Regions from separate parts of the Caballeronia sp. INML1 genome, predicted to be linked through region 2. Evidence: predicted binding sites of a transcription regulator. Region 2 holds the regulator's gene; the other holds the start of a gene.
The links. The regulator LexA, encoded in region 2, represses DNA repair genes until DNA is damaged. The targets are predictions, from matches to a motif close to ACTGTATNNNNATACAGT.
Positions count from the first base shown of each region.

Region 1: a site for LexA is predicted at 3,300-3,317, ahead of NCR38_RS09610 (ATP-dependent helicase). Genes of this name have one in related genera too.

Region 1 is NZ_JALQDT010000024.1:48,985-55,350, forward strand. It holds gene NCR38_RS09600 (AzlD domain-containing protein) at 1-189, shown strand, start outside; gene NCR38_RS09605 (DUF4088 family protein) at 367-1,131, shown strand; gene NCR38_RS09610 (ATP-dependent helicase) at 1,144-3,267, opposite strand; gene NCR38_RS09615 (hypothetical protein) at 3,418-3,675, opposite strand; gene NCR38_RS09620 (hypothetical protein) at 3,736-4,194, opposite strand; gene NCR38_RS09625 (RNA-binding S4 domain-containing protein) at 4,489-4,710, shown strand; gene NCR38_RS09630 (MATE family efflux transporter) at 4,962-6,366, shown strand, end outside.
Region 2 is NZ_JALQDT010000015.1:2,199-8,564, forward strand. It holds gene tkt (transketolase) at 1-128, shown strand, start outside; gene gnd (phosphogluconate dehydrogenase (NAD(+)-dependent, decarboxylating)) at 135-1,115, shown strand; gene NCR38_RS06105 (ABC transporter permease) at 1,174-2,034, opposite strand; gene nodI (nodulation factor ABC transporter ATP-binding protein NodI) at 2,039-3,001, opposite strand; gene NCR38_RS06115 (universal stress protein) at 3,333-3,842, shown strand; gene NCR38_RS06120 (DUF2939 domain-containing protein) at 3,860-4,459, opposite strand; gene NCR38_RS06125 (hypothetical protein) at 4,560-4,886, opposite strand; gene lexA (transcriptional repressor LexA) at 5,093-5,770, opposite strand; gene NCR38_RS06135 (sulfate ABC transporter substrate-binding protein) at 6,029-6,366, shown strand, end outside.

The sequences.
Region 1 (6,366 bases), on a different contig from region 2:
CTCACGGCGATCATCGTGCCGATGACCGTCTCGCCGCACGGCAACGAGGCCGAGATCACCTGGCGTAATCCGCAGCTCGTGGCGGCGATCGTGGCGGTCATCGTCTGCGCGCTCACCAAACGGCCGCTTTTAACGATTGCCGTGTCGCTGGCGGTGTTCTTCGTCTGGCAGTTCGCCGTGCTGCGCTAAACGTTTTCCGCCGCTCAACCGTCAATCAGCCGCTAAACGGCTTTCAAAAAGCCTCGAAAAATCCTCAAGTTCCCGGAAAGCGCGCCGATATCAGAAACGAATGGACTCCGCCCCGAGAGGCGGAGCCGAAGGCACTGCCCGCCTCCGAATCAATCGGAAGCGGAACCGGGAACCAACATGCGTCAAATCACCCTTTCGTTTCGCGACGAGACGATCGCTTCGCTGCATCGCGATTTCGAAGCGTTCACGCGTCTGTCGCTGAAGCTGGATCCGCAATTCGTCACGCCGACGTTCGAGGACTTCCTGCGCGCAAAGCTGCTCGACAACGACACCCCGCTCACCGAACAGGCGGTGCAGCGCATGCTCACGCACGGCCAGTACGCGTGGGCCAAGCGCGCGCTCGACAAGGAGTTTCCCGATGTCGTCGAAATCCTGATCCGTCAGGCGGCCGAGCACGGCTTCGCGTTCGCGATCCGCGCCGACTGGACCGCCGAGGATCTCATCAAGGCGTCGCGTGAATGGGCGACGGCGATCGTCACCGAGGCGAAGGGCGACGTGTCGCAGGTGGACATGCTCGCGGCACAGATCAAATCGGCGGCGGCGGACATTCGCGAAGTCGAGGAAAAGATGCAGACGCCCGCCTTCCGTCTTGCCGATTCGCTGCGCCAGCGCGTGTACGAAACGAAAATTGCCGTGGAGACGAGCATCGGCTCGACCGCGCGCGAGAAGCTCGGCGAACTGCGCTGCCTGCTGCGGCTCGGCATTTTCTATGGGTCGATTCAGAAGCAGGAAGCGCAGCAGGTGCTGGAGTACCTGCGCTCGCTGCGGCCCGAGCTGTTCATCGAAGAGCCTTACGACGGCTTCACGCGCTTCGCCGCTTGGCTGCGCAGCATCTTCGCGCCATCGCCACGCGCGCCGCGAACCTCGCGCGCGCCGCGCTGAACGCGCTTCGCCCTACTCCCACATTCCCTTCAGGCGCGCCGCGATATCGATTTTCGCCTTCGCGGCGGCCGCCAGCCCCGCCGCCGTCGGCGCGGCGGGTGCGATCACCGGCGGCCACGCGGCCGCTTCGAAGTTCTGCATCAGATGCGGCGGGATGAAGCGCGTGCGCTGCGCCCAGACGTGCCTGTCGCCCAGATGCGTCTGGTTGTGCACGTAGAACCGCTGCGGCGTGATGATGTGCAAATCTTCCTTCGCACGTGTCATCGCCACGTAGAGCAGGCGCCGCTCCTCGTCGATTTCCTCTTCGCTGCCCGTGCCCAGATCGGATGGAATGCAGCCGTCCACGCCGTTCAGCACGAACACGTTGCGCCATTCCTGGCCCTTCGCCGAGTGGATGGTCGAGAGAATCAGATAGTCTTCGTCGAGCATCGGCACGCCGGATTCGTCGCTCGTCGCGTCGGGCGGATTGAGCGTGAGCTCGGTGAGAAAGCGCTCGCGCGTGGGATACGTCGACGCGATGCTTTCCATCTGCAGCACGTCGCCGATGCGGATCGCCGCGTCCTCGTGATTGCGCTCCAGATGCGGCTCATACCAGCGGCGGATCATTTCGAACTCCGCCGGCCAGCCAGATTCGCGGCCGCAGAGCTTTGCCATCAGCCCGACGAAGCGCGGCCAGTCTTCGCTGGCGCGTGCGGGCGCCTGAAACCTGGCAATCGCACCCGGCGCCTCGTCTTGCGCAACGCTGTCGAGCAAGCGCCCCGCGATCGCCGGACCGATGCCCGGCAGCAACTGCGCGACCCGAAAGCCCGCGACGCGGTCGCGCGGATTCTCCGCCCAGCGCAGCACCGCCAGCACATCCTTCACGTGGACCGAATCGAGAAACTTGAGTCCGCCGAACTTCACGAAGGGAATGTTCCGCCGCGTGAGTTCGATTTCGAGCGTCGCACTGTGATGCGCGGCGCGGAACAGCACGGCTTGCGCCTTGAGCTTCATGCCCGCCTCGCGCGCCTCGAGCACTTTCTCGACGACATAGCGCGCCTGGTCGGCTTCATCGGCGACGGAGACGACGCGCGGCTTCTGCGCCGAGGCCTTGTCGGTCCACAGGTTCTTCGTATAGCGCTCCGACGCGAGCCCGATCACCGCATTCGATGCCTCGAGAATCGGCAGCGTCGAGCGATAGTTGCGATCGAGCGTGACGGTCGCCGCGGGCGGATCGAAATGGCCCGGAAAATCGAGGATGTTGCGCACGGTCGCGCCGCGAAACGAATAGATGGATTGCGCGTCGTCGCCGACGACGGTCAGGCCGCGCCCGTCCGGCTTCATCGCGAGCAGGATGGACGCCTGCAGGCGGTTGGTGTCCTGATATTCGTCGACGAGCACGTGATCGAAACGGCTCGCGAGATCCGCCGCCACCGATGGCTCGGCCGCGAGATGCGACCAGTACAGCAGGAGGTCGTCGTAATCGAGCACGCTTTGCGCCTGTTTCGCGCTGACGTAGGCCGCGAACAGACGCTTCAGATCGGCTTCCCACTCACGGCACCATGGATACGACTGATCGAGCACGTGGCTGAGCGACGCGCCCGTGTTCACGACGCGCGAGTAGATCGCGAAGCAGGTCGATTTCGCGGGAAAGCGCTTCTCCTTCGACGACAAGCCAAGCTCGTGCCGCATCAGATTCATGAGATCGGCGGAGTCTTCGCGATCGTTGATCGTAAAAGACGGCGCGAGTCCGACGAGATCGGCGTAATCGCGCAACAGCCGCGCGCCGACGCTGTGAAACGTGCCCGACCACGTCAGCCCCTGCGCGATGGCGCTTTTCTTGCCGAGCGCGTTTATCGCGATGCGCGAGACGCGCCGCGTCATTTCGAGCGCCGCGCGGCGCGAAAATGTGAGCAGCAGAATGCGATGCGGATCGGCGCCCTTCACCAGCAGATGCGCGACGCGATGCGCGAGCGTGTTGGTCTTGCCCGAGCCCGCGCCGGCGATCACGAGCAGCGGCCCGCCCGCGCGCCCCGGTTCGTCGACGCCGAATTCGACAGCTTCACGCTGCGCCTCGTTGAGCTTCGCGAGATAGTCGGCGACCTGTTTCGCGGTGGAATCGGACGCGGCGTCGGCGGTGTCGGGAAGCGTGAGCACGTGGAAGAAGGGGGCGGAAATGAGTGACGCACACTGTATATCCATACAACCCGCGCACGCAAGCCTTTGGCTCGACTGGAGTTTTGGCCCCAAAAAGCAGCGAGCCCGGTTCGCGGGGAATCGGGCTCGCATTGGTACGGAAAGCGCGTACTACTCCGCCTTCTTCGCGTTCTTCAGCTTCGCGTCGGCGGCGGCTTCGTTGGCGTCGGACTGCGCCTCCGTCTTCTTCTTGTCGGCCTTGGCTTGTGCGACGGCCGCCTTCTTGTCGGCCTTCGTCTGTTCCTTCGCGGCCTTTTGATCGGCGGCGGTCGGTGCGTCGGACGTCGTCTGCGCGAACGATGCCGCACTCACGCTCGCGAACGTTCCGGCAATCAGCGCCGCCAGTAGCGCATTGATTTTTCGATTCATGATGTCCTCCCTTTTGTAGATGCCGCGAGCCGCACCGCGCGGACTCGCGGCGCGTCACGCTCAGTGCTGCAGGCCCGTGTCCTTCGGCGTGCCCGGCTCCGTCGCGTTCAGTTCCGCCTTCGCGGCGTCCTTGTCCGCCTTGCGATTGATCTTCGCGTTCTGCACTTCTTCCTTGTACTGCGCCTTCGCCTGCTGGTTCTGCGCCTTCAACTCGGCCTTCGACGCCTTCTTCGACGCGCGATACTCGGCGTTCGCCTGCGCGTTCGCGTTGCGGCGCTGGACCAGCGGATCGGTCGGCGCCGGCGCGACGACGTTCTGCTGCGGCGGCGTCATCGGCTGCTGGGCCTGTGCGGGCATCGCATTACCGATCTGGCCGGGCGCCTGCGTGGGCGCAGCCTGCATCGGCTGCACGGTCTGAGGCTGCATCGGGGCGGCTTGGGGCGCGGTCTGAGCATAAGCGCCCGAAGCGGCGAGCGTGGCGATGGCGGAGCCGATCAAAAGGATTCGTGCGCGAGTCATGAGCTAGTCCTCTCTTTAGTTGGCGTCGGCGGCTCTGATCATGGCGAGCGAACCGCGCGACTTTTGTCGATTGGAAAGATGACCGAAGCTGCATCGATCAAACGGTCGGACCGGGCGACGATCGGGCAAGTTCGCGAAAACCAGTCATTGTTACCGAAGGTTTCATCTGGCTACATTTGCCAACCCGTTCACTTGCGTTCCGATTACCGGTCCCGCGATGGCACAGCACGGCGCATGCCCGGCGCACGCATGTTCGTGGTTTATCATGGAGGCCTTTCCCGCTTCACCCGTCCCATGCCGCCACTCCAATTCACCCTCACGAGCGAGTACGTCGAACTCCACAATCTGCTCAAGCTGATGGGCCTCGCGGATAGCGGCGGCTCGGCGAAGGCGCGCGTCGCGATGGGCGATGTCACCGTCGACGGCAAAGTGGAGCTGCGCAAGACCTGCAAGATCCGCGCGGGCCAGAAGGTGAAGCTCGACGGCCAGACGATCCACGTGCGCGCGCCCGAGTAGCACCGCGCCGCTTGCGCGCACGCGCCACGCGCTTGAGAAATCCGGCTCATAAGCGATCACGTCATCGACAGGCCGCACGCGAGGCAATAAGCTAGTCGTCTTTCGTTCTGGTTTCAGCGCCGGGTCTGTAGCGTCGGTTTTCCCGTCAGCGCACGTTTCGCAGTGCGCTCCGCTTGTTGCCCTTCCGCATTCCAGTCCGCGACGCTCAGTGCATTGACTGATGCGCCGCCTTTGTTTCCATCCGATCAGCCATGCAACCGCAAGTCACGCCCGCCGCGCGCGCGCATCAAGGACCGCCGAGCCTCTCGCGGCACGCCGTCGACACGGCGCGTCTCGCCGCGCCGCTCGCCATCGCCCAGCTCTCGCAGATGGCGATGGGCGTCACCGACACCATCCTGCTCGGCTCGCTTGGCCCCGACGCGCTCGCCGCCGGCGGTCTCGGTGCGAATCTCTTTTTCGTCGTCGTGACGCTGCTGCAGGGCGTGCTGACGTCGGTTTCCGTATCGGTCGCGCATGCGCGCGGCGCGAATGCCGACGATCGGGTGCCCGGCATCTACTGGACGGGGCTCATGCTTTCCGTCCTGCTCGCCGTGCCAGCGTTCGTGCTGCTGAGCTACGCCGAGCCGATCCTGCTTGCATTCCACGAACCGGCGACGCTCGCGAAGAACGTCGGTGAATATTGCGCGGTGCTGCGCTGGGGGACGCCTGGCAGTCTCATCGGCGTCGGGATGATGCGCGCGTTTCTGCCCGCGATCGGCGCGGCGCGCCGGCTCCTGTGGATTTCCATCGGCGGAGTTTTCGTCAACGGCTTTCTCAACTACGGGCTGATTCACGGCGCGTACGGCCTGCCGCGCGAAGGCTTTCTCGGTTCGGCCGCAGCGACCGCGATCACCGTCTGGGGCATCGCGATCGCGCTCGTCGCGGTGCTGCATCTGCGGCCGCGCTACAGACACTTCGTCGTGCGCGCGCGCCCGCGCCTGCCGCTGATGGGCGAACTCTTCGGCCTCGGCTGGCCCGTCGCGATCACCTACGGCGTCGAATCGACGCTCTTTCTCGCCACCGGCATGATGGTCGGCCTCCTTGGCGAGGCGCCGCTCGCCGCGCATCAGATCGCGCTCAACGTCGCGTCGGTGGCGTTCATGGTGCCGCTCGCGATCGGCCAGGCGGCGAACGTGCGCGTCGGTTACTGGGTCGGCGCGGGCGTGCCGGTGGCGGCGCGGCACGCGGGCTTCGTCGCGCTCGCGCTCGGCGTCGGCTTCATGATGTGCTCGGGACTCGTGCTCATCACCGTGCCGCGCGCGATCGTCGGCCTGTATCTGCATCTCGACGATCCCGCCAACGCGCATACCGTCGCGCTCGCGGCGTCGCTGCTCGGCGTCGCGGCCGTGTTTCAGATCGTCGACGGCATGCAGACGGTCGGCTCCGGCTGCCTGCGCGGATTGAAGGACACGCGCATCCCGATGCTCGCTGCCGCGTTCGGCTACTGGGGCGTCGGTTTCCCGACCGGCTATGTGCTCGCCTTCCACTTCGAACTGGGCGCAAAGGGCCTGTGGTGGGGACTCGCCGCCGGGCTCGCGAGCGTCGCCGCATTGATGACGCTGCGGTTTCATCGCATCAGCCGGCGCTTCATCGAGACGGGCATCGCGCCCGGGCCGG
Region 2 (6,366 bases):
TGATGCACACATTCGGCGCATCGGCGCCGTTGAAGGCGTTGAAGAGCAAGTTCGGCTTCACGCCGGAAGCGGTCTACGAAGCCGCGAAGAAGCAGATCGAACGCGTGAAATCCAACGGCAAGGAGTGAATCATCATGCAGATCGGCATCGTGGGACTGGGGCGCATGGGCGGCAACATCGGGCGGCGGCTGATGCGCGGCGGGCATGCCTGCGTCGCGTACGATCACAATCCGCAAGCGACCGAAGCGCTCGCAAGCGACGGCGCGACGGGCGCGAAGGACCTGGGCGATCTCGTCGCGAAGCTGGCCGCGCCGCGCGTCGTCTGGCTGATGCTGCCCGCGGGGAAGATCACCGAAGACACGCTCAACGATCTGCACAAGATTCTCGGCGCGGACGACGTGATCATCGACGGCGGCAACAGCTTCTATAAAGACGATATCCGCCGCGCCGCGCAGTTGCGCGAGCAGGGCATCCATTACGTCGATGTCGGCACGTCGGGCGGCATCTGGGGACTGGAGCGCGGCTACTGCATGATGATCGGCGGCGATGAGGCGGTCGTGCGCCGGATGGATCCGATTCTCGCGACACTCGCGCCGGGACGCGGCGACATTCCCGAGACCCCCGGCCGCGAAGGGCGCGATCCGCGCGTCGAGAATGGCTACATGCATTGCGGACCGGTCGGTTCGGGGCACTTCGTGAAGATGGTCCACAACGGCATCGAGTACGGTCTGATGCAGGCGTATGCCGAAGGCTTTCACATCCTGAGGCACAAGGAGTCGAAGGACCTCGCGGAAGGCGAACGCTATACGCTCGATCTTGCGGATATCGCCGAAGTATGGCGGCGCGGCAGCGTGGTGTCGTCATGGCTGCTCGATCTGACCGCGGGCGCGCTCGCCAGCGACGGCACGCTCGAGCGCTTCTCGGCGGAAGTCGCGGACAGCGGCGAAGGGCGCTGGACGATCGAGGCGGCGATCGAGGAAGCGGTGCCCGCGCAGGTGCTGTCGGCGGCGCTTTACACGCGCTTCCGTTCGCGCGATGCCGAATCGTTCCCCGAACGCATGCTTTCGGCAATGCGCTTCGGCTTCGGCGGACATCACGAGTTTCCCGCGAAGTAGCGTTGCTTCGTCGACGGTGTAAATACGGCGATGGACTTGAGCGGTCCATCGCCGTTTTTCATTTCATCATGCGCCGCCGGAAGAGCCATGCGCACAGGAAGAACGGCACGAGCGCATACGCGAACAGCACGAGCACATGGAGGGCTGCGCCGTCGAACGGGCGGCCGAGCATCGCGGGGCGGATCAGTTCGACCGCGTGAAAGAGCGGCAGTACCTGCGTGACGCGCTGAGCGAGCGCGGGCAGTTGCGCGATCGGAAAGAACACGCCGGAGAGCAAGAGCATCGGCGTGAGCGCGAGCGTCTGATAGAACATGAAGAAGTCGTAGCTCGGCGCGAGCGCGGTGATGACCATCGCGGTGCTGGCGAACGCGAGTCCCGTCAGCGCGATGACGGGCAGCGCGATCAGCATCGACGGAAAGCTCGCATAGCCGAGCACGCCCGCGACGATCATGATCGCCACGCCAGAGAGCACCGACTTGCTCGCGGCCCATACGATCTCACCGAGCACGATGTCGCCGAGCGTGAGCGGCGTATGCATGATGGCTTCCCACGTGCGCTGAACGTGCATGCGCGAGAAGCCCGAGTACATCGCCTCGAAGCTCGCGGACATCATCACGCTCGATGCCGCCGTGCCCGCCGCGAGAAACGCGATGTACGACACACCGTCGACATGCCCGACCATCAGCCCGAGACCCAGTCCCAGGCCGAAGAGATAGATCATGGGGTCGGCGAGATTGCCGATCATCGAGGCAATCGCGAGCTTCTTCCAGACGAGATAGTTGCGCCGCCAGACCGACATCCAGTGCGTTGCATTGGCGGGCAGCGCGCTGGCTAGCGGCGTCACGCTTTGCGCGTGTTTCGGCTGCGCCCGCTCGCGTTTCTTGTTCTTGTCGATGCGGGATGGTTCGAGCGTATCCATTGAGTCAGTCCACCATTTCCCGTCCCGTGAGACGCAGGAAAACATCTTCGAGATTCGCCGGACGATGCAGATAGCGCACGTCCGCGCGGCCTTTCACGCGCGCATGCACGGGCTGCGGATCGTCCACGTAGCAAAAGAGCGTTTCGCCGCTCACTTCCATGCGCTCGACGAACGGCTCGAGTTCCGTCGCGAGCGCCTGCGGATCGGGCCCGTAAATCTCGATGACATCCGAGCCGATCACCGATTCGATGAGATCGTGCGGACGTCCTTCGGCAATCTTGCGGCCTTCCTCGATCACGCAGACGCGGTCGCACAGACGTTCGGCTTCTTCCATGAAATGCGTCGTCAGAAGGATGGTCTTGCCGCGCGTGAGCAGCGAGCGCAGGCGCTCCCAGATGAGATGCCGCGCTTGCGGATCGAGTCCGGTCGTTGGTTCATCCATCACGAGGACATCGGGATCGTTGACGAGCGCGCGCGCGAGCGTGAGACGCCGCTTCATGCCGCCCGACAATTCGCCGACGCGCGCATTCGCCTTGCTCTCCAGACGCGCGAATTCGAGCAGCGAAGGCACGAGCGCATCCATGCGCGCGCCGGTCAGACCAAAGTAGCGGCCGAAGACAGTCAGGTTTTCGCGCACCGTGAAATCGGGATCGAGGTTGTCGAACTGCGGCACGACGCCCACGCGTTCTCTCGCGAACCGGGCGCGCGCGGGGACCGGCTCGCCGACGAGACGAATCGCGCCGCTATCGGGCGAGGTGATGCCGAGCAGCATCTTGAGCGTCGTCGTCTTGCCCGCGCCGTTCGGGCCGAGCAGTCCGAAACATTCGCCGGGCCGCACATCGAACGAGAGACCATCGACGACGGTGCGTTCACCGTAGTGCTTCCTTACTTCGCTGAACTCGATGGCGGGCGCGCCGCTTTCATCGGACCCGCGTGCAGTGCGCTGTTGCAATGTTTGATCAGTCATGCATTCGTGCCGGGAAAACCGCGTGGGGAAATCCAGCGGGCTAGTGTAATCCATTGCACCAAGGCGATGCCTGGCGTGCAACCGCGTGCGGCGGGCGCGTTTCAAACCTGTGCGGCGAGCGTTGAACCGGTTCCGGCCGAAAGTGCCAGAGGCTTGTCCGTTGGCGTGTTCAGAGTTCTGGCACGGTGCGAGCTAGCATGTTCGCGCCGGTAAGCGTTTTCCAGCGTTGCCACGCATGTGGCGACACACGATGATGAAGCAACGCCGCGGGTAAATCGCGCTGTGGTCGCATCGAGCGGGCGCGAAGGGCAAGTTGGCCAGGGAGGTCATGATGGAAAGCTACCGAAAAATCCTGCTCTGCTATGACGGTTCCAGAGAGGGTCGCAAGGCATTGCGGCAAGGCGCGAATCTCGCGCTGGACCTGAATGCCGAGACGCACGTCCTCGCGGTGGTGGACATGCGATCGAGCATTGCGCAGAGCGCCGGACTGCTAACCGATATGGCCTGCGGACGCTTCGAGGAGGCCGCGCGCGATATTTTGCAGGAAGGCGTCGACTGGCTGCGCGAGCGGGGTCTTCAGGCGCAGGGACACTTCGCGTTCGGGCACCCGATCGACGAAATCGCGGCGCTTGCGGAAAGCCTTCAGGTCGATCTCGTCGTGGTGGGGCATCGCTGCCGCAACGGTCTCGCGCGCTGGTGGATGGGCGCGGGCAACACTCCGTTGCTCGACCGCGTGAAGTGCAGCATTCTTGTAGCCGTCTGTCAGGCCGGTGAATCGGCGGAGGCCGAAGATGAAGCGGCCTACGCCGCGAAACCGGTCAAGGCCGAAGCCGGCGCCTGAAGAGGACGTTCGACGCGTCACCCGTTGAGATCGACCGCGACGAGCTTCCATGTCATGAGGCCGTAGCGATGGAAGATCGCCGAGTAACGCGCATCTCCGGCGCCGTGCTGATACGTGACGACGAACGTGTTCAGGCTTCGATAACCGGCCGTGGTCTGGGGCGGCACCTTCGGTGTCTGCTGCGCGGTCGTGACGCCGGGGGCCGGCGCGTCCGGGTGCGCCGCCGATGAGCCGCTCCCGGCCGGCGGCGGCTGCTCGCCCGGATCGCCGCGCGGCGGAATGCCGTTCAGAATCGCCGCGACGCCGTCCGGTGTCGCATAGGAGTCCACCAGAGGACCGACGAGCGCTGCGCCGATCATCGCCCCGATGATCGCGAGCGGATTGCCGCTCTTTTGTATATCGACGCGGCGCGTGAGCAGCGCGCCGACCTGCTCCTTGAGGCTCGCGCGCAGCGCGGGAAAATCGACGTACTCGTTGACGGTCTGCGCATCGCGCGCATCGGCTGCGCGTTTTACGCGGTTCAGCGCGATGTAAGGCGACGCATAGATAAAAGCGAGCGCCGCGGCGAGAATCAGGACGACGACTGCGGCGGCGACGGAGCGGCTAGTGCGGGACATGCGACGGCGAAGCCTCTCTGCAAAACGTGAATCTGAAATTGACCTCGCAGGCGCGTGATAAATCCCGTTAATTCACATTCTGCGGGCGGTGCGCCTCGTTTCAGGCGAGGATGCCGCCGGTGAGCCCCGCGTTTTCCTCCGCGATGCAACGGTCGATCATGCGCGACACTTCGTCGATCTTGCCTACCAGAATCACGCGTGACTGGCCGCGATAGACACGCACCGGCGCGCGCTGTTCCGGCTCCGCATGCACTGTGCTGTTCAACGACACGCGCGCGAAAGCCGGCTGCTGGGACGGCAGCGCGGGCATTTCGTCGAAGAGATCCGACGTAGTTTCGGCGCGCGGCATGCCGCAGGCGATCAGCGCGCGCAGATGGCGCAGGCGGCCGAATTGACGGAAGGGCAGCAGCCGGGCAAAACGTTCCATGATGACTCTCCAGACGATAGGACGCACCGCGGCGCACCGCGCACGGCGGCCGTCATGCTTGTTATGTTTGAACCGGCTCGACTGAACGTCGAAAGCGGTTGGTGAGGCTATCTTGCGATGTCAATGAGACATTTCTTGTCCCGTTGCGAAAGTGAGCGAATGATTTGCCTCCGACTTTCGCTTCCCGCCCATGTCGCGCGGAGACCTCAGAACTCGCCTGAACGAATCAGCCCGACCGCGATGCCTTCCAGCGCGAAATCGCTGCTGCCGGAGCGCACGAAAATATTCTCGTAGTCCGGGTTTTCGGCGATGAGCTCGACGCCGTCCGGACGGCGTTTCCAGCGTTTGACCGTCACGTCGTCGCCGAGACGCGCGACCACGATCTGTCCGTCTTTCGCTTCGGTGCGCTTCTGCACGGCCAGCAAGTCGCCGTCGAGGATGCCGGCGTCGCGCATCGAGAGGCCGCGCACTTTCAGCAGATAGTCCGGCCGGCTGGAAAAGAGCGCGGGGTCGCAGGCGTAATGCTGCGAGATGTGTTCCTGCGCGAGGATCGGACTCCCGGCCGCGACACGCCCGACGAGCGGCAGCGACAGCTGCATGATGCTCTGATGCGGCAGCGTGAATTGATGGGGCATGTCCTCCGAACGATCGGAGCGCGAGGCATCGCCGAGCAGCCTGATGCCGCGCGACGAGCCCGCCGCGAGTTCGATCACGCCCTTGCGCGCCAGCGCCCGCAAGTGCTCCTCCGCGGAATTCGCCGAGCTGAAGCCGAGTTCCGCCGCAATCTCGGCGCGCGTCGGCGGAAAGCCCGTGCGGTCGATCGCGCGCTGGATCAGTTCGAACACCTGCTGCTGCCGCGCGGTAAGTTTTGATGTCTTGGTCACTGGCTCGGGCCCTTGGTGCACTGTATGGATGGACAGATGACTGTATTTTTATACAGTATTTCGCGCTTTTCAAGCTTTACTTTAAGTTCGCCCGTCTGCGGCTGCCGCGCGCACGCTTAGCGGCCGCGATCGCTTTTTCCATCCAGGAATATCGTTCTTAGCAGTTTTACGTATAAAAAAGTGAATAACGATTATTTCTAATCATATAGACGCCTCGATAGACTGATTCCGTCAATTCGATAAGACGGAGAACGGGGAATGCAAAGCATCAGACTGGGATTGGGCAAAGGCGCGCGGCGCCTGGTCGCGGCGGCGGCGCTGACGGCGGCGGGCGTTGGGATGGCCGCGTCGGCCTTCGCGCAGACGTCGTTTCTGAACGTCTCATACGACCCGACCCGCGAGCTGTATCAGGACTTCAATCAGGCGTTCGCGAAAAAGTGGAAGGCCGATACCGGCGAGACGGTGACCTTCAAGCAATCGCACGGCGGCTCGGGCGGACAGGCTCGCGCGGTGCTCGACGGTCTGCAGGCCGACGTCGTCACGCTCGCGCTCGCTTACGACATCGATGCGCTCGCCTCCAAGGGACTCGTCGGCGC